One region of the Clostridium perfringens genome, then DNA from elsewhere that is predicted to be linked to it. Evidence: a T-box and tRNA genes for the amino acid it is inferred to sense, from the RefSeq annotation. Region 1 holds a T-box; the other holds one or more tRNA genes.

Region 1 (14,832 bases):
TAAATTTTCTTTAGTATATTTAATTAATTCTTCTTGTGAAGGATTTTTATTACTTATGGTATTAAGAATTTCTTTGTTACACTTATTATCAACTTTTCTTTGAAGATAATTTTCTGCTTTTATTGGATAACTTAAATTACAGGTATAACTTTCTTCTTCAAAAATATCTAACTCCTTAAAAATAAATTTAACTATTTCTAAATGCCCCTTTTCATTAGGATGTATCAAATCACTAAGAAGCTCATTTTTAATATTAGAATTTTCTTTTTCTAAGTCCTCCCAATGACTATAATGATCTATTAACATTACATCATTTCCTCTAGCAACCTCTCTAAGAATATCCATATAAAATTTAAGACTTTTCCTACTTAAATCCATTTTTATTATGTTACTTGTTTGAAGGATTGGTATTGCTCCAATTCCTCTAACTTTATTAATAAGTTCTAATATATTTTTTCTATATTCTTCTAAAGGAACAATTTCATTTGATGAATCATTCATTCCAAGCATTATAAAAACAATATCAGGGTCACATATATCTACACAGATATTAAAATCTCTTATTATATCTCTAGTTGTAGCTCCTGAAACACCTGTATTAAAAATTATAATATTCTCTTTAACAATATTGTTTTTAAACTTTTCTTTTAATCTTTCTCTAAAGTGTTCTGTATAACTTCTATATCCTTTAGTATGAAGTGGCCCATGAGTTATGCTATCTCCAGTAAAAACAATATTTAGCCCCTTATCTCCTTCAATCATTATAATACCCTCTTTCTTATTTCCTTCTAACTTTAGTTTATATACCTTTTTACCTAAAAAATTAATATTTATTAAAAACTAAATTTTTATAAAATACTTAAATCTTTTGTAGGTTACTATTTAATTAATAATATCCCCCTATATGTTTATTAATTAAAGAATATTAATATGTTTAGAATTTAAGAGTTATAAAAGAAATACTTCTTTATTTAATTTTAATAAAAAAAAGACTTCAATAAAATTATGAAGTCTTCCAAAAAAATCTCTAAAAACAAAAAAGCATCGATTATAAATCGATGCTTGGTGCACCATCAGGGATTCGAACCCTGGACTCCCTGATTAAGAGTCAGGTGCTCTACCAACTGAGCTAATGGTGCATATTATATTTTTTAAAATGGAGCGGGTACCGGGAATCGAACCCGGGTATCCAGCTTGGAAGGCTGGTGTTCTACCATTGAACTACACCCGCATAAATGGAGCGGAAGACGGGACTCGAACCCGCAACTTTCACCTTGGCAAGGTGACACTCTACCATTGAGTCACTCCCGCATATTTTTATATTAATTTGGAGCGGGTACCGGGAATCGAACCCGGGTATCCAGCTTGGAAGGCTGGTGTTCTACCATTGAACTACACCCGCATAAGTGGTGCAGGTGAAGGGAGTCGAACCCCCACGCCGTAGGCGCTAGATCCTAAGTCTAGTGCGTCTGCCAATTCCGCCACACCTGCAAAACTATGTTTTTATTATAATATTTTTCAAATTCTATTTCAAGATTTTTTTGCAAATTATTTTCTAAAAACTTTAATTAACTTAATAACTTTTTTGAATTAAAATTTATAATATTGAGAACTTATTTCCACCTAAACCCTTATAATATCTTATATTCCAATTAGAATTTATTTTTATTTTATCCATTGACATACAAAAATAATAAACTTATAATCTAAAGTAAATATTATAAATTTATTAACACAATGAAGAGACGAGTAAACTTTGGTACATTTTCAGAGAGAAGGTACAGTAGCTGTAAGTACTTTTAAATGGAATTAGTTGAAGACTACCTCTGAGTGACTCTAATCCAGTCCGTCATAATCACGTTACGATTAATTTTAAGTGGTACTTTATTTTTAATTATTAAAGTACAAATTGGGTGGAACCACGGGAATATACACTCTCGTCCCTTTTCTATATTTAGAAGAGGGATGAGAGTTTTTATTTTATATGAATGAAAATTAAAAGAAATTTATTTTGAAAGGAGAAATTAATATGATAAAAATTACACTTAAAGATGGTTCAATAAAAGAAGTTGAAGCTGGACTATCAATTTTTGAAATAGCTCAAAGCATAAGCCAAGGACTAGCTAGAAATGCTTGTTGTGGTATATTAAACGGAAAAGTTGAGGACTTAAGATTTATAGTTAATGAAGATTCTTCATTAGAAATCTGTACTTTTGATTCTAAAGAAGGTCAACATGCTTTTAACCACACTGCTTCTCATGTATTAGCAGCTGCAGTTAAAAGATTATTCCCTCAAGATAAATTAGCTATAGGACCATCAATAGATAATGGTTTCTATTATGATTTTGATACTGAAAAACCATTCTCTGCTGACCAATTAAACAAATTAGAAGAAGAGATGAAAAAAATAATAAAAGAAAATCCTGAAATAAAAAGATTTGAACTTCCTAGAAACGAAGCTTTAGAACTTATGAAGGATGAACCTTACAAAGTTGAACTTATAAATGATCTTCCAGAAGGTGAAGTAATTTCATTCTACCAAATAGGTGATTTTGTTGACCTTTGTGCAGGACCTCACTTAATGGCTGTTAAACCAATAAAAGCAGTTAAATTATTAAGATCTACTGGTGCTTACTGGAAAGGTGACGAAAAGAACAAAATGCTTTCAAGAGTATATGGAACTGCTTTCCCTAAGAAATCAGAATTAGATGCTTATTTAGAAGCTTTAGAAGAAGCTAAGAAAAGAGACCATAATAAATTAGGTAGAGAGCTTGGAATCTTTACTACTGATGAAAATGTAGGTCAAGGTCTTCCATTATTAATGCCAAAGGGAGCTAGAATAATCCAAACTCTTCAAAGATGGATAGAAGATGAAGAGCAAAGAAGAGGATATGTTTTAACTAAAACTCCTTTAATGGCTAAAAGCGACCTTTACAAAATTTCAGGACACTGGGATCACTATAAAGATGGTATGTTCGTTTTAGGTGATGAGGAAAAAGATAGTGAAGTATTTGCTTTAAGACCAATGACTTGCCCATTCCAATACGCAATATATAACTCAACTCAACACAGTTATAGAGACTTACCAGTAAGATTTGCTGAAACTTCTACTCTATTTAGAAATGAATCTTCAGGAGAAATGCACGGTCTTATAAGAGTAAGACAATTCACTCTTGCTGATGGACACATAGTATGTACTCCAGAGCAATTAGAAGATGAATTCAAAAATACTGTTGACTTAGTTAAATACGTTATGGAAACTTTAGGAATAGCTGATGATATTACTTACAGATTCTCAAAATGGGATCCAAACAATACTGAGAAATACATCAATGATCCTGAAGCTTGGGAAAATACTCAAAATATAATGAGAGAAATATTAAACCACTTAAATATAGACTTTACTGAAGCTGATGATGAAGCTGCTTTCTATGGTCCAAAACTTGATATCCAATTCAAGAATGTTCATGGAAAAGAAGATACAATCATCACTATCCAAATAGACTTCGCTTTAGCTGAAAGATTTGGAATGTACTACATCGATAAAGATGGAGAAAAGAAACGTCCTTACATCATTCACAGAAGCTCAATTGGATGTTATGAAAGAACACTAGCAATGCTTATAGAAAAATATGCAGGTGCTCTTCCAACTTGGATAGCTCCAGTTCAAGCTAAAGTTCTTCCTTTATCAGATAAATATGCTGATTATGCAAATGAAGTTGTTGAAGAATTAAGAAGAAGAGGAGTTAGAGTTGAAGCTGACCACAGAGCTGAAAAAATCGGTTATAAAATAAGAGAAGCTAGATTAGAAAGAACTCCTTACATCTTAGTTGTTGGAGAAAAAGAAGCTGAAAACAAAGAAGTTTCTGTAAGAAGCAGAAAGAACGGTGAAGAAGGTGCTATGCCTTTAGCTGACTTCGTAAACAGAATAGTTCTTGAAATAGCTAACAGAGAAAACTAAGAAAATACAAAGTCTAATTAACTAAAAATATAAATATATTCTGAGGATTAATGTATTTCACTAAGAATTTATAGTAATCATTCCAAGAAATTTACTAAAGATTGAAAACTAGCTTCGCGTCGAACATTCAATCTTCTTAACGCAAATTTCTTTCCATGATTACTTAAATTCTAAAGTTCATACATATATCCTCTTCATACTATTTATATTTTTAATAAGCTTATATTAATAACATTTTAATTTATAATCAAAAAAGAACTTGGAAGTATTCCTATGAAATCCATAAGGAATACTCCAAGTTTTTTTATTTTAAAAGAAATATTAATTTAAAATATTAAGCAAACAAATCTATACTAAATAAGATTAATAATATTTTATAGTTATTATTAATTTTGATAAATTTAATCTATATTCATAATAAACTTACTTAATCATACTCTAAATAAATCATAAATTTTGTTTTAAAAACTAAAATTTGCTGTCGTCTATGCTTTCTAAGTATTCATCCACTACTCCTACTACACTTTCAACACATCCATTTTCAAATGGTGATTTTAAGTTAGCATATTTTAATAAGCCTAAGAATGTCTTAGTTCCACCTATGTTACATAGATTTAAATAATCTTCCCATGCTTTTTCATGATTTTCTCTATCTTTTTTCCAGAATTGAAGTGCACATATTTGAGCTAAAGTATAATCAATGTAATAGAATGGTGATAAGAATATATGGTTTTGTTGGAACCACCAACCACCTCTTTCTAGGAAATCACATTCATCGTAGTTTTTATGTGGAAGATATTTTTTCTCTATTCTTCTCCATGCATCTTTTCTTTCCTTTGGTGTACATTCTGGATTTTCATATACAAAGTGTTGGAATTCATCAACTGTTACTCCATAAGGAATAAATTTAATGGCATCTCCTAAGTGATAGAATTTATATTTATCTGTATCTTCTTTAAAGAATAAATACATCCAAGGCCAAGTAAAGAATTCCATACTCATTGAGTGTATTTCACAACTTTCCATAGTTGGCCATTGACACTCTTGCATTTCTATCCAAGAACTTCTAAAGTTTTGGAATGCATGGCCAGCCTCGTGAGTTAATACATCTACATCCCCAGCTGTTCCATTAAAGTTTGAGAATATAAATGGAGCTTTATAGTTAGGGAAATTAGTACAATATCCTCCAGCTGCCTTTCCTTTCTTAGCAACTAAGTCCATTAAATCATTCTCAACCATAAAGTCAAAGAATTCTTTGGTTTCCTTTGAAAGCTCTGAATACATTACCTTTGCATTTTCAACTATCCACTTTGAATCTCCCTTTGGAGTTGGATTCCCACTTAAGAATTCAAATTTTTCATCATAATATTTTAAAGTTTCAAGTCCTAATCTCTTAGCTTGTCTTTCATATAATTTACTATCTATAGGAACTATAAACTCTTCAACTTGTTTTCTGAAGTTTTCAACCATTTCCTTATTATAGTCATATCTTCTCATTCTTACATAGCCTAATTCCACAAAGTTATTAAAACCAAGCTTTTTAGCTATTTTTGTTCTTACCTTTACAAGTTTATCAAAGATATCATCTATTTCATCTTCATGCTTCACAAAGAAGTTATATTTAGCTTCTGATGCTCTTTTTCTAACTTCTCTATCCTCTGATGTTACAAAAGGAACTAATTGTGCTAAGGTTCTTTCCTCTCCATCAAATTCAATTTTAGCTGAAGCAATAAGTTTTTGATATTGACTACCTAATTTATTTTCAAGTTGCATATCCTCTATTACTTCTTTTGAAAAACTCTTTTGAGAATACTCTGCCTCTTTTATTATAGTTTCACCATAATAATCACCTATTTGATCCTTAAATGGTGAACTTAATAATGCTTTATAGAATTCATTATTAACTTCTTCAATAAGAGGAGAATTTTCATCCCAGAAATCACTTTCTTCATTATAGAATTCATCCTCAGTATTTATTGTGTGTCTAACTTCTGATAAGGCCATCATAGTTGATGTATTATTTCTTATCTTATTTATTTTTCCTATTACTTCTTTAGCCCCATTAAAGTCCTTTGCTTCTTCTAACTCTTTTATAAAAGATCTAATATCTTCTCTATCTTTTTCTATATTAGGTCTTTCATATTTAAAATCTTCAAATTTCATTGTTTACCCCACCTCACAATTATATTTTATATAATTCTGACATAAGTAAAATTTATTATCAATAAAGTAAAATTATCAAAAATATTATTTTACTATTATGATTTTTTTAAACTAATAATTTTCTCTTCACTTATTATTAAATCAACCTTCTCATCAAAGAATTCATGTGGAATTTCATCAAAAACTTGAAAATCATAACATAAAGCAACTCTCTTACTATTAGGGTATTTACTTAAAAATCTATCGTAAAATCCTCCCCCATATCCTAATCTATTTCCCTTTAAATCAAAGGCTAAACCAGGTATTATAATTAAATCAACTTCCTCACTTATATCTTCACATTCAATGCTTGGTTCTAATATTCCAAAGGCACCACTTTCATTTAATTGAAGTAAAGATTCTATTTTCAAAGCCTTCATTTGTCTTTCTTTTAAACTAACAGGAATAACTTTAGGAACTGCAACTTTTTTATCTGAAACTAATAATTCTTTTATTATCTCAACTGTATTTACTTCAGAGTCCATATTTACATATATAAATACAACCTTACTATTCTTATATATATCACTTTCCAAAAGAGTTTTTCTTATTTTTTCATCAGCCCTTAACTTAGTATCTCTATCTATATTTTCTCTTTTTAGCTTAATTTCTTTTCTTAACTCTCCCTTATCCATATGAAATTCCTCCTCATAGACTTTTAATAATTTTACCATATTCTGTATTGCAATACTATATAAATACACTTAATATTCTTTTCGTATAAATGCATCATAATAAAAAATAATGTGCTGTATCAAAATATAATAATAAAACTTACAAACATATTCCGAGAATTACTTCTTCATACTGTTTGTAAGTTTTATAAAAATCTATTTTGATACACGACCAAGTCTATTAAATTATTTTCTAGCTACTATTGTAAAAGTCTTTGGAATCCCTTTATCAAAAACATCACTTGATAAATTAGGCTCCTCTGTTAAACTTTCTATCTTAAGTCCAGTATTAGCAACGGCAGTTACTATTTCTCCTAAATTCCACTTACGTAAAAATACTTTTTCTACTTCTCCTTCTTCTAAGTATTTTGAGTAAGCAACTTCTTTTTCCTCTAATGAAGTATCAAAGTAATCTCCTGTAACCTTATGTTTTCTTACCTTTGCTGTAGAACCCCTTGAAGTTATTAGTTTAGTTGATACTGGATGAAAATCTCTTAATACAGCTTTCCCTCCATCCTTTAATAAACTATGTATAACATTCATAAAAGGAGATAAATCTGAGAAATAATGAAGTATTCCCATCTCTGCAAATACTATATCATAATCTCCACTCATAACTTCTTTAGGCATTTTTAAAACATCACTTAGAATGAAGTTAATCTTTACTCCGCAAGCCTCAGCTAAATCTAAAGCATATCTTCTATTTCCTTCTGAGAAATCCACTACAGTAACATCTGCCCCTAATAAAGCTAATGCAACAGCCTTATTTCCATTAGAGCCCATAAGATTAAATATCTTCTTTCCTTTAACATCTCCAAATTTATCTAACAAAACATTTAATTTTTTCTCAGGCATAGATTTAATTTTCTCTGCTGCTTCCTTAGCAGTTCCAAATCTCTTTACCCAAGCATTGTATGTCTCTTTATTCCAAGCCTCTTCATTTTCATTTATACATACTTTTTTATCTTCTAAAATATTATTTTCTTGAAATTTTTCCACTGTAAATACCTCATTAATTAATATTAGCTTATTCCTCAGAATTATGAGGTTTTAGCGAAAGTATTATACTTCAATAAAAATCATTTTTCAATATATTTTTCACTAAAAATAAGGAGTGTTTAAAATCACTTTATAGCATTTTAAATACTATTTTAATGATTTAAACACCCCTAACACATATAAATAAGGTTAAAATTTTAAGCTAATTTTATATTAAATTCTTTCAGCACCAATTGCTGCTTCTAAATCTCTTATTATTACATTTACTATATCTAACTTACCCTTAGCATAGTCTTTCTCTTCTAACCAGTTTAACCCTGTTTCAAGGCACTTTTTAGTTTCCTTATACTCTGCTAATAATTTTAATAAACTCTCATTATTCATATTCAAAATCCCCCTTTTTTTATTCAACAGTTACTGATTTAGCTAAGTTACGTGGTTTATCAACATCAAATCCTTTAGCTTTAGCTACATAGTATGAGAATAATTGTAATGGTACAACACTTAAAACTGGTGATAATAAGCTTAATGTTTCTGGTATTTCTATTAATCCTTCAAACATTTTTCTCTTACTTTCTTCCATGTCACCTTTAAAGCAAACACCTAAAACGTTAGCTCCTCTTGTAACAACTTCTTGAACATTACTTATCATTTTATCCATAAGCTCTCTTTGAGTTAATAATGATACTACTGGAATATCTTTTTCTATAAGAGCTATTGGTCCATGTTTAAGTTCTCCACCTGCATAAGCCTCTGAGTGAATGTAAGAGATCTCTTTAAGTTTTAATGATCCTTCCATTGCAACTCCATAATCCATACCTCTTCCTAAGAAGTATAAATCTTTTTCTGTAGATGCTTTAACTGCAAACTCTTTTATTAAATCTGTATTTTTAAGGATTTCTTCAACTTTTTCTGGTAATTCAAGCATTGCTTTTTTGATTTCCTCAATTTCTTCTACTGATTTGCTTCCTTTTAATTCAGCAAAGTGTAATGCTAATGTGTACATAGCAATTAATTGAGTTACATATGCTTTTGTTGATGCAACAGCTATCTCTGGACCAGCCCATGTATATAATACATCGTTAGCTTCTCTTGAAACTGAGCTTCCTACTACGTTAGTTACAGCTAACACTCTTGCACCTTTTGCTTGTCCATCTCTTAAAACTGCTAAAGTATCTGCAGTTTCTCCTGATTGGCTTAATACTATTATTAAAGTTTTATCTGTAATAACAGCATCTCTATATCTAAATTCTGAAGCTATATCCACTTCTACTGGTATTCTAACTAATTTTTCTATAGCGTATTTTCCAATAACTCCAGCATGGTAAGCTGTTCCACAAGCAACTATATATACTCTATCAACATTATCTAAATATTCTTTAGTTATTGATATATCATCTAAAGTTACTTCTTTTCCTTCCATTATTCTTGAAGTCATTGTATCTTTTATAGCTTTTGGTTGCTCGTTAATTTCTTTTAACATGAAATCTTCATATCCACCTTTTTCAGCAGCATCAACATTCCATGTTATATGATAAACTTCTTTTTCCACTGGATTTTTTTCTTCATCAAAAAGAGTAACTCCATCATTTGTTAATACTACAAACTCTTTATCTTCTAAAAGATAAACTTCTCTTGTATGATTTAAAACTGCTGGGATATCAGAAGCTATGAAATATTCTTTTTCTCCTAATCCAACTATTAATGGACTATCTTTTCTTACAGCTACTAATTTTTCTGGCTCATCATTACATATAACTCCAATAGCATATGAACCTTCCATGTGTTTAGTAGCTTCCATAACTGCATCTAATAAATCACCTTTATAGTAGAAATCTACTAAGTTTGGAATAACTTCTGTATCAGTTTCTGATTTGAATTCATATCCTTTTTCCATTAACCAGTTTCTTAATTCATTGTAGTTTTCAATGATTCCATTGTGAACTACAGCTATTGTTTCTTTATTATTTAAATGAGGATGTGAGTTAACATCTGATGGTTCTCCATGTGTAGCCCATCTAGTATGTCCTATTCCGATTCCACCCTCTATTGGATTTTCATTTAACATTCCTTCTAGGTTTGCTAATCTTCCTTTATGCTTTTCAGCCTTTATCTTATTATCTTCTAAAACTGCAACTCCTGCTGAATCATATCCTCTATACTCTAATTTTGATAATCCTTCAACTAATATATCTGTTGCCTTTTTCTGTCCTACGTATCCAACTATTCCGCACATATTATTTTCTTCCTTCCCTTTTGTAAAATTATATTCTAACTTTCAAAATAAGCTTTATATAACTTCTTACTGCATAGAAGGTTTGAAACACCCAATTGGCTTTGTCCTTAAAATCACTTTTAAGCTTTAACCAATCTTTTACGGTAGTGCTTTACCGTGGGGCATCCGCCGAAAATTCGATACTCCCCAACCTCGTCAACTTAAATTTATTAAGAATCTTAATAATCATTTTAATCTACTAAAGTTAAATTACTTATTAGTCTATCAATAAAACTTTAAGTTCTGGCGCTTTAATCTATTATTTTGAAAGTTAATATATTCTATGCATCATCTTTCTAAAAAGCCACAAACTTATTCTAACACTTTTTTAAAAAAATTCAAGCTTTTAAAGCTTATTTTAGTTCATTTTTAGTTATTTTCATTTATTTTTAAGAAATATTTTTAATTATCTGTCTATACCTCTATATTTCTTTCGTTTAATATATTAATGTATAGTTGTATAGACATCTATAGTATTTGATTTTAAAATTAACTTTTTAAACTCCATATTATAAAAGAAATTTTTATATTTATTTCTTTCATTTTCAACTTCAAAGTATAATTAATTTATAAATTCTTTCCATTATTTAAAATTTCTCAGTAAAAAAGCTTACTTATTTATAGTAATTAATTTTTATGCTTTAATTTCTTATAAAAAAATCTTGGAATAAGTAAATATCTATCTTTAACTGTTCCTTTTCCTAGGAAAAATCATATTATAAATACTATAAAAATAATTTAGGAGATTTTTTATGAGCTATACTACAGAAAAGCAACCTCAAGGAAAAGCCTTGGATATAAAAGGATTTTTAAGGGAAGCTTTAATCTCAGAAATAGTTGCCATCAATGGTTATAGTAAACATATAGATGAAATTGCTTTAGTAGAGATAAAAGAATTATTACATCACATAATGGAAGATGAAAAAAGACACTATGGTCAATTTTTAGAAGCTCTTAGAAGATATGATAAAGAAGAATTTGAAGTATATGTAGAATCAGTTGATCATGTAGAAATAAAAGACAAACCTTTAAAGAAAATATATCACGAAAATAAAAAATTAACTGCTTATAGTATTTTAAATAAAATTCGAGATGATATTAAAGGAGAATACGAGGCCATATTACTCTATGATGATTTAATAAATAAAATAGAAGATAAATGCCTTGTTAAAATGATAAGAGATATAACTAAGGATGAAAAGGAACATGTTGAAGAACTTACCCTTGCCTTAATGAGACTTGATTCAGATAAATATGGACCAATTGAAGAAAATTAATATAATTTTTAATAATAAAATAAATAAAAATATTTTAAATCATAAAAAGCTATAAATAACATGAATAGTTTTAAATAAAATTATCATGTATTTATAGCTTTTATAATTCTATGGTTTTATATAATATTTTTATAATTTAATATAATATATTAATTACATTTAGCTTCTATCATTCTTGCTAAGTTATGAGCCATTTCATCTATCTCAGCTTGATTTTCACCTTCAAGCATAACTCTTACTAATGGTTCTGTACCTGATGGTCTTATTAATACTCTTCCGCAACCATCTAAAGCAGCTTCCATTTTCTTGATTTCAGCTATTATTTCTTCATCTTCTTCATGAATATTTTTCATGTTATTAGGTACTTTTGCGTTAACTAAAACTTGTGGTAATACCTTCATTACATTTTTTAATTCAAATAAAGATTTTCCAGTTCTCTTAACTATGCTAGCTACTTGAAGTGCAGTAACAAGTCCATCTCCAGTTGAGTTATGATCTAAGAATATGATATGACCTGATTGTTCTCCACCTAAAGAATATCCTTTAGCTAACATTTCTTCTAATACATATCTATCTCCAACTTTTGTAACTGCAGTATTTATTTTTTCATTCTTACAAGCTATCATTAGTCCTAAGTTACTCATTACAGTTACAACTAGAGTATCATCTTTTAATCTACCTAATTCTTTTAAGTATTTAGCACATATTGTTAAGATGAAATCTCCATCAACTAAGTTTCCTTGCTCATCAACAGCTAAGCATCTATCTGCATCTCCATCAAAAGCAAATCCCATATGACATTTTTTCTTAACAACATACTCCATTAATTCTTCTGGATGAGTTGATCCACAATTTTCATTTATATTAGTTCCATCTGGATTATCATTTATTACAAATATTTCTGCTCCTAATTCTCTGAAGGCTCTAACAGCAGCTTCGTGAGATGCACCATTTGCACAATCTAAAGCTACTCTTAATCCTTCTAAAGATATTCCTATTGTATCTTTAGCAAAGCTTATATAATCTTCTAAAGCAGCTTTTTCTATTATTTCTCTTCCTAAATTAGCTCCTGTTGGTGAAGGTACATTTTCAAAACCACTTTCTATAACTCTTTGTATTTCATCTTCTAAATCATCTGATAATTTATATCCCTTATCATCAAAGAATTTTATTCCATTATATTCAACTGGATTGTGTGAAGCTGATATCATAACTCCAGCGTCTGCTCCATATACTCTTGTTAAGTGAGCTACCGCTGGTGTTGGAACTACTCCTAAGCATACTGCTTCTGCTCCAACTGATAATATACCTGCAACTAAAGCAGCCTCTAGCATATCTCCTGATATTCTAGTATCTTTTGCTACTAATATCTTAGGTTTATGAGTTCCCTCTGTTAAAACATAAGCTCCAGCTCTACCTAAGTTATATGCTAATTCTGCTGTTAATTCAGTATTTGCTATTCCTCTAACTCCATCTGTTCCAAATAATCTTGACAATTTATGTCACCCCTCTAATAAATTTATATTATACTTATATTTAATTAAAATACCTATAATTTTGCTACTTAATTAATACTTTTTACACTTTCAAAGAATACTGTATGTAATGCTATTTGTCAAATATTAGTTATTAAAAATTAAAATTTTCTTTATATTTTATAGTCATTTTTTATGTTACCACATGAATAAAATATATTTATTACTAAAATATTATTTTTAGCTTGTTTTAGTTAACATTATTTTCACTAATTATTGCATAGATTTATTTATATTAATATAATATCTCATCAATATTAGCATATACTTGAAACTATAAAGGTAATAAATTTATGTCTATTTAAAGAGCTATAAATTTTATATTTCTATATATCCTACATAAATATTGGTGAAAACATTTTAATTATGGACATAAGTCTCATTACGCCTTAAAATATTAATTGAGTGATATAAAAGAAAGGGGATAATTTACATGACAACTAATGAATCTAATTACATAGATGAAAATAAAAATCCTATAGAAACTGAAGATTTTGCTAAAGCTTTAGCTGCTGAAGAAGAAAATTCTTGTAAGAGAAAAAAAGAAGTAATTGAGAAAATAAGAAGCTTAGCAAAAAGTGCTCAAAATTGGAAAGAAGCTAATAAAGAATTCAACGCTCTTCTTGAAGAGTTTAACAATATTTATTACTATGACCAAGAAACTGAGAATACCCTAAAAAGTGAATTAAGAGAAGCTAAAAATGAATTCTATACTGCTAGAAAAGAATTCTTTGAAAAAGCAAATGAAGGTTTCAAAGAAAATGCTGAAAAGAAAGAAGATGTTATAAAAAGACTTGAAGCTTTAGTATATACAAGTGATATAAAAGCTTGCGATATGTTAGCTAAATCTTTATCTGAAGAATTCTATGCTATAGGCTTTGCAGGTAAAGAATTAAACACTGAATTATATGATAGATTTAAAAAGGCTAGAAATGCAGCTCAAGAAACTAGAAAAGCTGCTATGGAAGGCTTAAGAGAAGAATTCGGAAATAAAGCTGATAGAAAAAGAGAAATTATCTCAGAACTTAAAGCTTTAGTTAATAATGAAAACTGGAAAGAAGCTACTGAAAAGTTCAATGCTCTTTGCGATGAATTCAAAGGTATAGGTTTCTCTGGAAAAGAAGGAAATGAAGAAATTTCTCTAGGATATAAAGAAGCTAAGGATGCTTTCTTTGCTAAGAGACAAGAATTTTTTGATGCCCTAAAAGCTGAGAACAAAGTTAATATAGAAAAAAGAAAAGCTCTTATAGAAGAATTAAAGAAACTATATGAAAATGATAGTTGGAAAGAAGCTTCTGCTAAGGTTAAAGAAATAAGTGATGAATTCTTTAAAATAGGATTCTGCGGAAAAGAAGAAAATGAAAAACTTATAAACGAGTTTAAAGAAATAAGAGATGGTTTCTACGCTGCTAGACAAGAATATTTTGATAAGATAAATGCTGCTAGAGCTAATAAACAAAAAGATTTCTTAAACTCTTTACTTAAAAATAAAGATGAGTTTGTTAAAAAGCTAAAAAAATATATTAGCCAAGATGAAGAAAGACTTTCTGACTTTACTAACAGATTATTTAATGTTAGACCTGGAAACAATTCTTTAGAAACTATTGAAAAATACCAAGAAATAGTTGAAGATATCAAAGGTAGAATTGAAAGCAATAAAGCTAAAGTTAAAGAAGTTCAAAATGAAATGCATGAAATAAGAAATGAACTAAACAATTTAAAATAAAAATATAGGTTATTATATAGAAAAATATATTTTTTATATTATTCTATATTTTATTAACTTATAAATATTTAAAATACCCCTTAAGTAGATTTAAGAAAACCACCTTTTAAAATCTACTTAAGGGGTATATTTTTTACTAAACTATATAATTTAAACTTTTATAATCATATAATTCAAACTTTC
Region 2 (14,832 bases), 190 kb from region 1:
TGAATGCGTATTAGGAAGAATATTTAACGTATTAGGTAAACCACTAGATAGTGGAGCTGAAGTTAATAACGAAGAAAAATATCCAATTCATAGACCAGCTCCATCATTTGAAGAACAATCAGTTGTTCCTCAAATGTTTGAGACAGGAATAAAGGTTATCGACCTTTTAGCACCTTACCAAAGAGGGGGAAAAATCGGTCTATTTGGAGGTGCAGGTGTTGGTAAAACAGTTCTTATCCAAGAGCTTATAAACAACATAGCTAAAGAGCACGGTGGACTTTCTGTATTCACAGGAGTTGGAGAAAGATCAAGAGAAGGTAATGACCTTTACTATGAAATGATGGAATCAGGAGTTATAAAAAATACAGCATTAGTATTTGGACAAATGAACGAACCACCTGGAGCAAGAATGAGAGTTGCTTTAACAGGACTTACTATGGCTGAGTACTTCAGAGACCAAGGTCAAGACGTGTTATTATTCATAGATAACATATTCAGATTCTCACAAGCTGGATCAGAGGTTTCAGCTTTATTAGGAAGAATACCATCAGCTGTTGGTTACCAACCAACTCTTGCTACAGAGATGGGAGCTCTTCAAGAGAGAATCACATCAACTACCCATGGATCAATTACATCAGTTCAAGCGGTATACGTACCAGCCGATGACTTAACTGACCCAGCTCCAGCTACAACATTCAACCACCTTGATGCTAAAACAGTTTTATCAAGAAGTATAGCTGAAATAGGTATTTACCCAGCTGTTGATCCTCTAGATTCTTCATCAAGAATATTAGACCCAAGAGTTGTTGGAGAAGAACACTATGAAGTTGCTTCAAAAGTTAAGCATATATTAGAAAGATATAAAGAACTTCAAGATATCATAGCTATCCTTGGTGTTGATGAGCTTGCAGATGAAGATAAATTAATAGTTGCTAGAGCAAGAAGAATACAAAAATTCTTATCACAACCATTCACAGTAGCAGAGCAATTTACTGGAATGCAAGGTAGATATGTTCCAATAAAAGAAACTATAAGAGGTTTCAAAGAAATATTAGAAGGTAAACATGACAATGTTCCTGAATCAGCTTTCTTATTTGCTGGAACAATAGAAGAAGTACTAGAAAAAGCTAGAGCAATGGCCCAATAAAAGGGGTGAATAAAAATGAATAAATTTAAGTTAATTGTTACAACACCAGAAAGAGTTCTTATTTCAGGTGAAGTTTCAAGAGTCTTATGTAAAAATGCTGTTGGTGAGTTTGAAATATTAGCTGGTCACCAACCTTATTTAACAGCAACTGTTCCTACTGTTACAAGAATAGATGATGAGAATGGTGAAAGTAAATACTTATTTACTTCAACAGGATTAATGAAGGTTCAAAATAATGAAGTTACTTTTTGTGTAAATTCAGCAGAATGGCCTGAAGAAATCGATGAGGCAAGAGCTATGAATGCTAAGCAAAGAGCAGAGGAAAGATTAAAAAATAAGACTGATGAACTAGATGAAAAGAGAGCTAAGTTAGCCTTAGCAAGAGCTATGTCTAGATTAAAGTTAAAAGAAATGTAATTTATATAAAGCATACAGGAAACTGTATGCTTTTTTTATTATGATTATTCTTCTTAATAAATATTTTTATGTAATTAATAGAACTTTTTCAGATTATTATAATATATTGATAATATAACAGGAAGTAAATGTATAAAAATACTACTCTTGACAATAATTAGATTGGAGGGGTGGTATATTAATGAATAATAATATTTTTATAGCAGCATTATTTTGTTTCTCGCTTATTTTTAGTCCAAGCACTATGAACTTAGATAACAAAGTTTATTCTAAGGTGGAAGAGGAAATTTGTAATATAGAAGAGTATGGTATGAAAATAGAATATATTACAGATGAAAATATAAAAGATGAGTTTAACAATATTAGTGATTATATTAAAATTGAAGATTTTGATAGTATAGTAGAAAAAGAAAATGAGATATATTTAAATACTTCAAAAGAGCAATTTAATTTAGATATTAATCTAATAGAAGAAAATTCAAAAAGTAGAGTTCAAATAGTAATTGTTTCTAAAAATAGAATTGATTTTAATGATATTAAGGAATATTTTCAAGTTATTCATAATAAAAACATGAAAAATATAAAATATTATACTTATATAAAAGGGAATATTAGAGAGAATAATAATATAGATGAAATTGAAGAAAAACTTATAAAATCGATTGGTAAGAGTAAGGTAAAGAAAAACAAAAGAATAAATCTAGAGAAAGGCACTACAGGAATAATTAATCTTAAGAGTGATTACCAGTTTAATTACTCCATTATGACATATGAGGAAGATAGGAAGTTGATTTTAGGAACTCCTATTATATTCACAACATATTAAAATAATTTTAATGGAGGATAATATGGATAAAATAGTAGTAAAAGGTGGAAAGAAATTAAAAGGAGAAGTAAATATAAATACAGCTAAGAATTCAGTTTTACCAATAATCGCAGGAAGTATATTAGCTACTGATGGTGTACTAATAAATGAATTACCAATGTTACAAGATGTTTTTACAATTTGTAATGTTATGGAGCAATTAGGATATGATTTGAAAATAGATAAGAAAGAAAATAAATTAATTGTACCACCATTAAATAAAGATCCTTTAATTCCAAGTGAGGATTTAGTTAAAAAAATGAGAGCTTCATTTTTAATAATGGGGCCAATGATAGCTAAATATGGGGAGTTTAAATTAGCTAGGCCAGGTGGATGTAATATAGGTTCTAGGCCTATAGAATTACATTTGAAAGGGCTTAGAGCATTAGGTGCTGAAGATAGTAATTGTGGCAATGGATTTGTATGTATAAAGGCAAAAAAATTAACAGGAAGTAAAATATATTTAGACTTTCCATCAGTTGGAGCAACAGAGAATATAATGATGGCAGCAACTATGGCTAAAGGGACTACGGTAATTGAAAATGCAGCTCAGGAGCCAGAAATAACTGATTTAATTAATTTTTTAAATTCTATGGGAGCTAAAATTTATATTGAAAAACCAGGTAAAATAATAATAGAAGGTGTTGATTCATTAACTTCAACTGAGTACACTCCTATATATGATAGAATAGAAGCTGGAACATTTATGGTTGCAGCAGCAATAACAGGATCAGAAATAAAAATAAATGGAGTAAATAAAGATCATTGTTCAGCTATAATATCTAAGTTAAAAGAAGCTGGAACAGAGTTTTTTGATATCCATAATGATGAAAATAGTATAATAGTAAAGGGTAATGAAGAAATAAAGCCAATTAATATAAAAACAATGCCTTATCCAGGATATCCTACTGATATGCAATCACAAATGATGAGTTTATTGAGCATAGCAAAAGGAAGCAGTATCATAACTGAAAGTGTTTTTGAGAATAGATTTATGAATGTAGATGAATTAAGACGTATGGGTGCAAACATACAAGTAGAAGGAAGAACGGCTTTAATTGAAGGAGTAGATAACCTCACTGGATGTGAAGTTAAGGCAACTGATTTAAGGGCAGGAGCTGCTTTGATTTTAGCTGGACTTGTAACAAAGGGAGAGACAATAGTTACTGATATATATCATATAGATAGAGGTTATGTTGAAATAGAAAATAAGTTCAGGGCCTTAGGTGCTGACATAAGTAGAATATAAGTCAACAGCAGTGCTGTTGACTTTTTTTACTTTAAATAATTTTATTATAAGTTCGAGTTTTAGAAAACTTAGCATATACATAAACTGTATTAATAAGTTTTAGGAGGATTTATGATAAATAGAAAAATTTTAGAATCAGTAATTTTTATTGTAACAATTATAGTGAGTATAGTTTTTATACCAATACTTTTTGGTTTTTTATCTAGTTCAAGTATGGCTGAAAGTAATAATAAAGTAGAGAAAGTTAAAAATAAAAAGTTAGTTGATGTAGTTAACTTAAAGGAAGTTGAAGTTTACATATCTAAAGAAAATAAAGTGGAAAAAGTACCATTAGAGGAATATGTCTTATCTGTAGTTTCAAGTGAAATGCCAGCTACTTTTCATGAAGAGGCATTGAAAGCTCAGTCTATTTTAGCAAGGACATTTGTTATAAATAAATTAATTACTGGATGTAACAATATAAAGGAAGGAAATATATGTGATACTACTCATTGTCAAGCATATTTAAATATTAATGAAAAGAAAAAAGCTTGGGGTAAAGATGGGGATGAATATTTAAAAAAATTAAAAAAAGTTGTTAAAGAAACAGAGGGGAAAGTTCTATCATATAATGATCAGTTAGTAAAATATCCTCAATATTTTTCTACAAGTTCAGGAAATACAGAGGATGCAGTTGCTGTATTTTCAGAAGATGTACCTTACTTAAAGTCAGTTGAAAGTCCAGGGGAAGAAATATCACCTAAATATGAGAGTGAAATCAGTATTTCTATAAGTGATTTTAAGAGTAAAATTAAAAAATCTATTCCTAATAGTGATTTAGGAAATAATATAACTGAAGAAGTTAAAATATTAAATAGGAACACAGGAGGAACTGTAAATGACATAAAAATAGGGGAAGCTACCATTAAGGGGAAGGAATTTAGAAAAATATTTGGACTAAATTCTGCCAATTTTACATTGGAAGTTTTAGATGACAACATAAAAATAAAATGTTTAGGATATGGACATGGTGTTGGCATGAGTCAATGGGGAGCTAATGTAATGGCAAAGGAAGGCAGTAAATATGATGAAATATTAGAACATTATTTTAAAGGAAGTAAAATTGAAGAAAGTAATAAAATTTTAATAGAGTAATAAGAAGAACAAGCAAATAAATTTTGCTTGTTCTTTTTTTATAAAAAAGATTTATATAGGTGTATTAATTTAGGATAAATGGACAGAATTAGAAACGGAGGTGTTGAAAATGAATAAAAAAGACCAATTTAAGAGATTTATTAAAAAGGATGGATTTTATGTAGTTTTATTTGTTTGCCTATGTTTAGTAGCAACAGTTGGAGTAGTGGTAGCAAATAAAAGCACAAATAACACAGTAGAAGAAAATATAGCAGAAAACACTATAGAAAATACAGAGGATAATAGCACTACAACTGGTAATACTTTTGATGATGCTGAACTAGTTGAAGGAAAAACAGATATAGCAAATGATTCAGAAGAGATTGCATCTAATGAAGCTAATGGTGAAGAAGTAAAACCTGAAGCAAATAATGCTGATAAGTCAGTTGCAACTTCAAGCCAAAGTCAAAGCTTTACATCACCAATTAAGGGTGGAGTTATAACAAGATTATATAACTTAGAACCTAGATTAAATGAATCAGGTCAAAGTGCATCTGTTTATAAAGGAATAGATATAGAAGCTGCTGAGGGAACTGAAGTTTTAGCAATTGGTGATGGTAAAGTTGTAGAGGCTGGAAAAGGAAACTCAAAAGAAGGTTGCTTTGTTAAAATAGAGCATCAAAACGGTATTGTTGGTTTTTATGGAAACTTAGATCCAGAGATTAAAGTTAAAGAAGGGGATAATGTTAAAAAAGGAGATTCTATAGGTAAGATTGGAAAAACTATTCAAAATAGTCCAAGTGATAGAGTTTCTGAAAATTATTTAATGTTCCATATGGAAAATTCTAAGGAGCCAGTAGATCCACAAAAATACTTAAAAGATATTCCTGTAAAAGAATAATTTAATACATAATCAGCTGCTTATAAAAAAAGCAGCTGATTAAAAATTTAAGAATATTTTTAAGGAGGTAAGGTTCTTGAAAGATTATATTGAGGAGAGAGTTTTAGAAGTGGCTCAGTACATTATTTATTCAAGGGCTACTATAAGAAAAACAGCTAAAGTTTTTGGTGTAAGCAAGAGTACTATACATAAAGATATGACTGAAAGATTGCCTAAGATAAATCCTGATATAGCTGAAGAAGCAAAAAGTATATTAGATTTAAATAAAGCTGAAAGACATATTAGAGGTGGAAAGGCAACTAAGTTAAAATATAAAGTTGTTGAATGATGAAAATATTCCTTATATAATAAAAGTTAGTATTTATGTATATTTTTATAGAAATTAATAATTATTATTATATATTAGGGAGTTGTAAACATGTGGTTTTGGAGAAAAGGTACAGATATGGGTATAGACCTTGGAACAGCAACTGTTCTTGTCTATATGAAAGATAAAGGTATAGTCTTAAAAGAGCCCTCAGTAGTAGCCATAGACAAAAATAAGAACAAAGTTCTAGCAGTAGGAGAAGCTGCAAGACAGATGATAGGAAGAACACCAGGTAATATAGTAGCATTAAGACCTATGAGAAATGGTGTTATATCAGATTACGAGATGACAGAAGCTATGTTAAAGTATTTTATCAAGAAGGGTGTTGGAAATAGAAGAATATCTGCCCCTAAAGTAATGATATGTATACCTTGCCAAGCGACTGGGATTGAGAAAAGAGCAGTTATAGATGCTGCAAAGAATTCAGGAGCTAAAAACGTATATCTTATAGAAGAACCCTTAGCTGCTGCAATAGGAGCAGGATTAGATATATCAAAGGCTAGTGGACATATGGTTGTAGATATAGGTGGAGGAACTGCAGATATAGCTATAATATCCTTAGGCGGAATTGTTATAAGGGAGTCTGTAAAAGTAGCTGGAGATAGATTTGATGAAGCTATAATTAAATTTGTTAGAAGTAAATATAAACTTATGATTGGTGAGAGAACAGCAGAGGAATTAAAAATAAATGTTGCCACAGCTGTTGAAGGCAATAGAAAAGAAAGTATGGAAGTAAAGGGAAGAAATCTAGTTACAGGTTTACCAGGAATAATAACAGTAGATAGTGAAGAACTTAGAATTGCTTTAAAAGATGATGTTAGCATAATTGGTGAAGCTGTACATTCTGTTCTTGAAAAAACACCACCTGAGTTAGCAGCTGATATAATAGAAGAAGGAATTCTTATGACTGGTGGAGGCGCTTTATTAAATGGCTTAGATAAGTTTATTGAACAAAGGACAGGCGTTAAGGTTAGAGTTGCTGATGATGCTGTAAAATGCGTAGCTGAAGGAACAGGTAAAGTATTGAAAACATTTGAAAAATTAAATTTAGGCATGGATGATTTAGAAGTGAAATTAATTGATGAGTAAAATTAACTATATATCTCTTAATATTAAGAGATATATAGTTAATTTTTTTTGTTTTTTAAATAATAGGAGTGAATTAAAGAATCTACAATAACTTTAGACATATCTAATATAAAGCTTAACCTAATTGGTCTACTTGTAAATAGGTCTATATTTTCGGAGGAATCAACTATAGCTATTATAGACATATCTCCAACACTTCTTAAGGATTTACCAACGCCCTTTCCAGGGTGAATAGGTTCATTTCTAGCATGAATTTCACCAATAGAGTTAGAATCTCCTAGGCAAGCATCTATGGCTAGTATTTTATAACCAGGATAAGTTTTTAATATTTCAGTTATTTTTTTATCAAGATTAAGAGCATGTATAGGAGAATCAAGTGTACCAAATACTTTTAAAGGAAAGAATTTTTCTCTTAGTAGGGTACCAACTAATGGACCTAAGCAATCACCTATACATTTATCAGTTCCTATACATACTATAATGGTTTTTTCATCTATATGATTTTTTAAAAAATTTGAAATCTCGTAATATGCCAAATAATTTTTGTAGTAAGTTTTTATTTTATTCAAGGCTTCACCTCCTCATTAATTATATGAAGGAAGTGTTAGAAATATTAAATGGAAGTATAAAAAAGATTTTAGGTGGTAATTATTAAAATGGAGGTGAATATACTTATGAATAAAGGGCTTTTAAGTTTTTTAGTACTATTTTTTACTACATTAATAATGGGAGCAATGACGTATTTTGTTAACTTAAATTATGAAGAAGCTAAATTAAAAGCAGAGAGTGTAAAAAATCAAAAGAATGAAATTTTAAATATTAATGAAGAGGAAAATGGACAAAAGGCTATAGAAAACAATAAAAAAGAGTTAAAAGAAGATAGAGAGAAAGAAAATATAAGTGAGAATAACAATAAGCAAAGTAATGATTTAGATAAATCTCAATTAAAAGAAGAAAAAGAAATAGAAATAGAAATAGAAGGTAAGTCTAAAGAAAATGCTATAAATATCAAAAAAAATGAAAAGTCTAAAGAAAAGGTAGCTGAGGAGAAATCATCAAAAGAAAGCAAAGAAGTATTTAAAGTAGATAAATATTCAATTCCTAAAAAGATAAATAAAGCAGATAAGTTTAAATTAATGTCTATTGCTAAGAATTTATCTTTAACTGATTACGGAGTTTTATTAGAGCATATTAAGAGAAATGATGAGTTAGATGCTGCTATTGATATATTTAAAATACTTAAGGATAAATTAGAAGAGAAAGAATATAAAGAAATGAAAGATATATTAAGTCCATACATAAATATTGAGTTGATTGAAGAGAAAATATAAATGAAAAAAAGAAGTAAAATAAAGAAATTGAGAGAAATTTAAAAATAGATTAACATAATGTTTGAAAATAGCCTAAAATTGAGTTTGAAATAAAAAGCATAACAATATATACTAAGTCTTGTCGATTGGCGATGAGCCAAAACGACAGAGAAAAATAATAAATGTGCTGGTGTGGCTCAATTGGCAGAGCAGCTGACTTGTAATCAGCAGGTTATCGGTTCAAGTCCGATCATCAGCTCCATAAGTGGTGGAATTCCCGAGTGGCCAAAGGGGGCAGACTGTAAATCTGTTGTCGGACGACTTCGAAGGTTCGAATCCTTCTTCCACCACCAATAAGGTCGCATAGCTCAGCTGGGAGAGCACCTGCCTTACAAGCAGGGGGTCACAGGTTCGATCCCTGTTGCGACCACCATTAAAACATAATAAATGCGCTGGTGTGGCTCAATTGGCAGAGCAGCTGACTTGTAATCAGCAGGTTATCGGTTCAAGTCCGATCATCAGCTCCACAAGTGGTGGAATTCCCGAGTGGCCAAAGGGGGCAGACTGTAAATCTGTTGTCGGACGACTTCGAAGGTTCGAATCCTTCTTCCACCACCATTTATAAAAAACAAAATATTGATATGCTGGTGTGGCTCAATTGGCAGAGCAGCTGACTTGTAATCAGCAGGTTATCGGTTCAAGTCCGATCATCAGCTCCATATGTGGTGGAATTCCCGAGTGGCCAAAGGGGGCAGACTGTAAATCTGTTGTCGGACGACTTCGAAGGTTCGAATCCTTCTTCCACCACCAGAAAGAGACACTATTAATTAAGTGTCTCTTTATTAAAATAATATCTTAATAAAATAGAATAATTAGTATTTATATACTCTTATCCAGAGAGGTGGAGGGAAAAAGGCCCTATGAAACCCGGCAACCAGTGAGAAATCACTACGGTGCCAATTCCGGTAAAGAAATTCTTTACAAGATGAGAGAAGATAAATTTAGTGTATAACTAAAATCTCTTCTTAAATCTTTAAAGGTTTGAGAAGAGATTTTTTTATTAACAAAAATATTTTAAAGGCGCGCATTAAAATAAAGTTTGTTAATTAAGCTTTAAAGATATTATTTTGAATCGTGGGAAGATAAATTAAGTTATTTGTTTAAATAAACAGGGTTGGAATAAATAAAAATGAAAGGGGTGAATTAGCTATCTTATTATGATAGTAAGATAGCCTTAGCCATGAGAAGATTATTTACATCAGAATCAGTTACTGAAGGGCATCCAGATAAAATATGCGACCAAATTTCAGATGCAGTTTTAGATGCTATATTTGCAAAAGATCCAAACGCAAGAGTTGCTTGTGAAACAGCTGTTACTACAGGATTAGTAATGGTAATGGGAGAAATAACAACTAATTGTTATGTTGATATCCCTAAAATAGCTAGAGAAACTATAAAGAACATAGGATATGATAGAGCTAAATACGGTTTCGACTGTGAAACTTGTTCAGTTATGACTACAATAGATGAGCAATCATCAGATATCGCTATGGGTGTTGATGAAGCTTTAGAATCAAGAGCTGGAGAAAAAATTGACATAGATGCAGTTGGAGCAGGAGACCAAGGAATGATGTTTGGTTTTGCTACTAATGAAACTGAAGAATTTATGCCAGCACCAATAGCTATGGCTCATAGATTATCAAGAAGATTAACAGAAGTAAGAAAGAACGGAACTTTACCTTACTTAAGACCAGACGGAAAAACACAAGTTACTGTTGAATATGAAAATGACAAACCAGTTAGAATAGATGCAATAGTAATTTCAACACAACATGGTCCAGAAGTATCTCAAGAACAAATACAAGCTGATTTAATGGAACATGTTATAAAAGCTGTTATACCAGCAGAGTTATTAGATGAAAATACTAAGTATTATATAAATCCAACAGGAAGATTCGTTATCGGTGGACCTCAAGGAGATGCTGGATTAACAGGAAGAAAGATCATAGTTGATACTTACGGTGGATATGGAAGACACGGCGGTGGTGCTTTCTCAGGAAAAGACCCAACTAAAGTTGATAGATCAGCTGCATACGCTGCTAGATGGGTAGCTAAAAACTTAGTTGCTGCAGGAATCGCAGATAAATTAGAAGTTCAAGTTGCTTATGCTATAGGAGTTGCTAAACCAGTATCAATTATAGTAGATACTTTTGGAACTGGAAAAATATCAGACGAAGAAATAGTTAATATAATAAATAAAGTGTTTGATTTAAGACCAGGAGCTATAATAAGAGATTTAGATTTAAGAAGACCTATATATAGACAAACTGCTGCTTATGGACACTTTGGAAGAACAGATTTAGATCTTCCATGGGAAAACTTAAACAAAGTTGAAGAAATAAAGAAATATCTTTAATATATAGAAAAGCTTAGGATTTTATATCCTAAGCTTTTTATTTTTCTATAAATTTATTATTTTAAGATGAACTAGTAATTTTAAAATTAAGATAAAATAAAAAAGCACTTTGAAAAATCAAAGTACTTTTTTTATATTAAGCTTTATGAACTAATTTTCCATTAACTATTACATATTTTATATCTATATTATCATCAAAAAGAATTAAGTCAGCATCATAGCCTTCTTTAATTAATCCTTTTTTATCATCAACTTTACAGTGTTTAGCTCCATTATAAGTAGCCATTTTTATAACTTCATTAAGTGGATAATTAGTGTTTTTAAATATATTTTTAACTGCCACATCTAAAGTTAAAATTGATCCTGCTAAAGAACCACTTAATAATCTTGCAGCTCCATTTTTAACTTCAACATCTTGTCCTCCTAATGAATACATTCCATCAGGCATACAGCAAGCCATCATAGCATCAGTTATTAATAAAACCTTATCTGTTCCTTTTTGTTTATAGGCAACTCTTAAACTTGGATATGCTATGTGAATACCATCTGAGATTGTTTCAGTAGTTATTTCACTATCAAAAACAGCACCTACAACTCCAGGTTCTCTATGAGTAAATGGAGTCATTGCATTGAATAAATGAGTGGCATGAGAGCATCCACACTTTATTCCTTCCATAGCTTCTTTATAAGTAGCTTTAGTATGTCCCATTGAAACAACTATACCTTTTTCACTTAAGAATTTAGTAAGTTCTTTAGCGCCTTCTACTTCAGGAGCAAGAGTTATTGAAACAACATCATCTTCATGTTCTCCAACTAATTTATAGAAGTTTTCTTTTGTTGGAGGGATTAAGAAATCAGGATTTTGAGCACCTATTGCACTTGGGCTTATAAATGGTCCTTCTAAGTGAGCACCTAAAACATTAGCTCCATCTGTTCCTTCAGTTTTTGCTTTATGAATAGCTTCCATTGATTTGCATACGTCTTCAGCAGCTACAGTCATTGTTGTTGGTAAAAATGAAGTAGTACCATGTTTAACTATAACCTTTGATATTTCATTTATAGCTTCATAAGTACCATCCATAGTATCGTGACCACCAGCACCGTGTATATGAACATCTATAAATCCTGGAGATAGGAATAAGCCTTCTCCATCAATTACTTCACAATCACATTCTTCTTTAGGATTTATAGCCTTTATCTTTCCGTTTTCTATAAGTATATTTCCTTTTTCAATCTTATCTAAATATACTATATTACAGTTTTTTATTAACATACGAATCACCTTCCTCATAATAATCTTAAAATTTTAATTTGTGTAAGTCAACAAAATAAGCACTATGATTTAAATTTAATAATTGTGATATAATTAATAGTAATAACAATTCAAGAGAAACCTTTTAGGAGGTAATATGGAAGCATTAAATGGAATAGTTGAGAGTATAGTATTTAAAAGCTCAGATACAGGGTATACAGTTATAAAATTTAGAGAAAATAATATTATTCATACAGCAGTGGGAGTTTTACCACATGTAAAAGAAGGTCAAAATTTAAAAATTACAGGAAGTTGGGTTAACCATTCCCAGTTTGGAAAACAATTTAAGGTAGAAGAATGTGAAGAGATATTACCTACTTCAAAGGATGGAATAGAAAAATATTTATCTTCTGGGATAATACAGGGGATAGGACCTGTTACGGCAAAAAAAATTGTAAATAAATTTGGAGAAGATACTCTTAATATTTTAGATAATAATATTGAGAGATTAAAAGAAATAGAAGGAATAGGTAAAAAGAAGTTAGAAACCATAATTGAGTCTTATAGAGAGCAAAGAGAATTAAAAAATATAACTATATTTTTGCAAACCCATGGATTAAGTGTAAATCAATGTTTGAAGATTTATAAAAAATATGGGGCTAGTTCAGTTGATACAGTTAAAAATAATCCATATATACTTTGTGATGAAATTTCAGGAATAGGATTTAAGACTTCTGATAAGATTGCTAGAAGTTTAGGAATAGAAATTGATTCACCTTTTAGAATTCAAAGTGGTATAAGATATGTAATAAATGAATTTTGTGCTAATGGGCATACTTTTATGCCAAAGGATGAACTTATAAAGGAAGCAAGTAATGTATTAACTGTAAGTGGAGATATAATAGAAGAAAATATTAAAAATGCAGCTTTAGATAGAAAAATAAAGTTAGAGAAAGTTAATGATAAAGAAGGTGTTTTCACAATACCTAATTATTATTGTGAGCTTGGAATAACTAATAGGATTTTAACTTTAGCTATAAGCAATTTCCAGGATATAAGTGTAGATGTAGATCACTTAATACTTCAATTTGAAAAGAAAAATAATATAACTTTTGCAGAATCACAGAAAGACGCTATAATAAGTGCTTTTCAAAATGGAATAGAGATAATAACAGGGGGACCAGGAACAGGAAAGACCACTATAATAAAGTGTATAATTGAAATTTTTGAAACTTGTGGATTAAAGGTTCTTTTGGGAGCACCTACTGGAAGAGCGGCTAAAAGAATGAGTGAGTCTACAGGAAAAGAGGCTACCACAATACATAGAATGCTTGATATGGGAGTCTTTGAAAAAGAAGAAAGTGTTTTTGTAACCAATGCAGAGGAACATTCCTTAGAGGCTGATGTGGTTATAATAGATGAGGCATCAATGATTGATATAACTTTAATGAATGCTTTACTTAAATCTATTAAGGTAGGTACTAGGCTTATAATAGTAGGAGATGTTGATCAGCTTCCATCAGTAGGAGCTGGAAATGTATTAAATGATTTTATAGAGAGTGGATTTACAAAGGTTGTACGTCTAAAGGAAATATTTAGACAAGGAAAAGAGAGTATGATTGTAGTAAATGCACATAAAATAAATAAAGGTGAGATGCCTAAATTAAATGAAAAAGGTACTGATTTCTTTTTCATAAGAAATGATATTCAAGAGGGAATATTAAATACTATTATAGATTTAATAAATACTAGGTTGCCTAAGTTTAACTCAAATTGGGATAAATTAAAAAGTATACAGGTTTTAGTTCCTATGAAAAAGGGTGTATTAGGAGTTACCAATTTAAATGAAAGAATTCAAAATGTCTTAAACCCAAAGGCTCCATATAAAAAAGAAAAAGAATTTAGAAGTATGGTATTTAGAGAGGGAGATAAGGTTATGCAGATAAAGAATAACTACTCTCTAAAATGGACCAGAATAGCTGGAAAAGGTGAGCATGAAGGCTTGGGTGTATTTAATGGAGATATGGGATTTATAGAAAATATAGATTTAGAAGGGAAAAAACTATCTATAATCTTTGATGATGAAAGAAGAGTTATTTATGATTTTATGTATTTAGATGAGTTAGATTTAGCTTATGCAATTACAATACATAAAAGTCAAGGAAGTGAATTTCCAGTAGTAATAATACCTGCATATATGGGTGCACCATTACTTATGAATAGAAATTTATTGTATACGGGAATAACTAGGGCAAAAGAAATGGTTGTAGTAGTTGGAATACCTAAAGCATTAAAATATATGGTTGATAATACAAGGAGTATGGAACGTTATTCCTCTTTAAATTGGAGAATAAAAGAAGTAATATCTAATGAGGTTTTTGAACAAGATTAAATTAGGGGGATTTAGAAGTGAGCTTATATGGCAATAATTTAAGGGTTGAGAATAGATATAGTCATATATTAAAGAAATGGTATGTAAAAAGCAATGATAGGTTTATAAATTTAATATGTGAGCCTTATCAAAAGTTGAACTTTATTGAAAGTTTAATTAGTGATTGTTTAATAAATAATGAAAAAGTTTTGTATGTAGGTAAGAGTAGAAAAGTTTGTAAGAATGAGCAATTAAATTCTATGAATTTTGATTTTGTAAATTTTAATAATATTTTTAATATAAAAAAGAATTTTGATTTAATAATATATGATGAT

The links. A T-box is a leader RNA that pairs with one kind of tRNA and senses whether it is charged. The one in region 1 lies ahead of thrS (threonine--tRNA ligase), so its partner is inferred to be a tRNA-Thr.
Positions count from the first base shown of each region.
Region 2: it encodes a tRNA-Thr, which carries the amino acid that the T-box ahead of thrS (threonine--tRNA ligase) is inferred to sense. The anticodon was not compared.

Region 1 is NZ_CP065681.1:672,171-687,002, reverse strand. It holds gene I6G60_RS03500 (SGNH/GDSL hydrolase family protein) at 1-762, opposite strand, end outside; tRNA gene I6G60_RS03495 (tRNA-Lys) at 1,064-1,139, opposite strand; tRNA gene I6G60_RS03490 (tRNA-Gly) at 1,158-1,231, opposite strand; tRNA gene I6G60_RS03485 (tRNA-Gly) at 1,237-1,311, opposite strand; tRNA gene I6G60_RS03480 (tRNA-Gly) at 1,329-1,402, opposite strand; tRNA gene I6G60_RS03475 (tRNA-Leu) at 1,408-1,491, opposite strand; T-box leader at 1,729-1,948, shown strand; gene thrS (threonine--tRNA ligase) at 2,030-3,961, shown strand; gene I6G60_RS03465 (M3 family oligoendopeptidase) at 4,430-6,124, opposite strand; gene I6G60_RS03460 (5-formyltetrahydrofolate cyclo-ligase) at 6,220-6,798, opposite strand; gene I6G60_RS03455 (class I SAM-dependent methyltransferase) at 7,024-7,836, opposite strand; gene I6G60_RS03450 (hypothetical protein) at 8,050-8,220, opposite strand; gene glmS (glutamine--fructose-6-phosphate transaminase (isomerizing)) at 8,240-10,072, opposite strand; gene I6G60_RS03440 (ferritin family protein) at 10,864-11,388, shown strand; gene glmM (phosphoglucosamine mutase) at 11,538-12,884, opposite strand; gene I6G60_RS03430 (DUF349 domain-containing protein) at 13,357-14,649, shown strand.
Region 2 is NZ_CP065681.1:857,252-872,083, forward strand. It holds gene atpD (F0F1 ATP synthase subunit beta) at 1-1,147, shown strand, start outside; gene I6G60_RS04370 (F0F1 ATP synthase subunit epsilon) at 1,163-1,564, shown strand; gene I6G60_RS04375 (hypothetical protein) at 1,746-2,390, shown strand; gene murA (UDP-N-acetylglucosamine 1-carboxyvinyltransferase) at 2,413-3,678, shown strand; gene spoIID (stage II sporulation protein D) at 3,790-4,812, shown strand; gene I6G60_RS04390 (M23 family metallopeptidase) at 4,922-5,692, shown strand; gene spoIIID (sporulation transcriptional regulator SpoIIID) at 5,769-6,020, shown strand; gene mreB (rod shape-determining protein) at 6,111-7,148, shown strand; gene yyaC (spore protease YyaC) at 7,187-7,717, opposite strand; gene I6G60_RS04410 (hypothetical protein) at 7,805-8,479, shown strand; tRNA gene I6G60_RS04415 (tRNA-Thr) at 8,645-8,720, shown strand; tRNA gene I6G60_RS04420 (tRNA-Tyr) at 8,726-8,811, shown strand; tRNA gene I6G60_RS04425 (tRNA-Val) at 8,816-8,891, shown strand; tRNA gene I6G60_RS04430 (tRNA-Thr) at 8,910-8,985, shown strand; tRNA gene I6G60_RS04435 (tRNA-Tyr) at 8,991-9,076, shown strand; tRNA gene I6G60_RS04440 (tRNA-Thr) at 9,102-9,177, shown strand; tRNA gene I6G60_RS04445 (tRNA-Tyr) at 9,183-9,268, shown strand; SAM riboswitch class I at 9,345-9,450, shown strand; gene metK (methionine adenosyltransferase) at 9,699-10,874, shown strand; gene nagA (N-acetylglucosamine-6-phosphate deacetylase) at 11,011-12,147, opposite strand; gene recD2 (SF1B family DNA helicase RecD2) at 12,284-14,518, shown strand; gene I6G60_RS04465 (hypothetical protein) at 14,536-14,832, shown strand, end outside.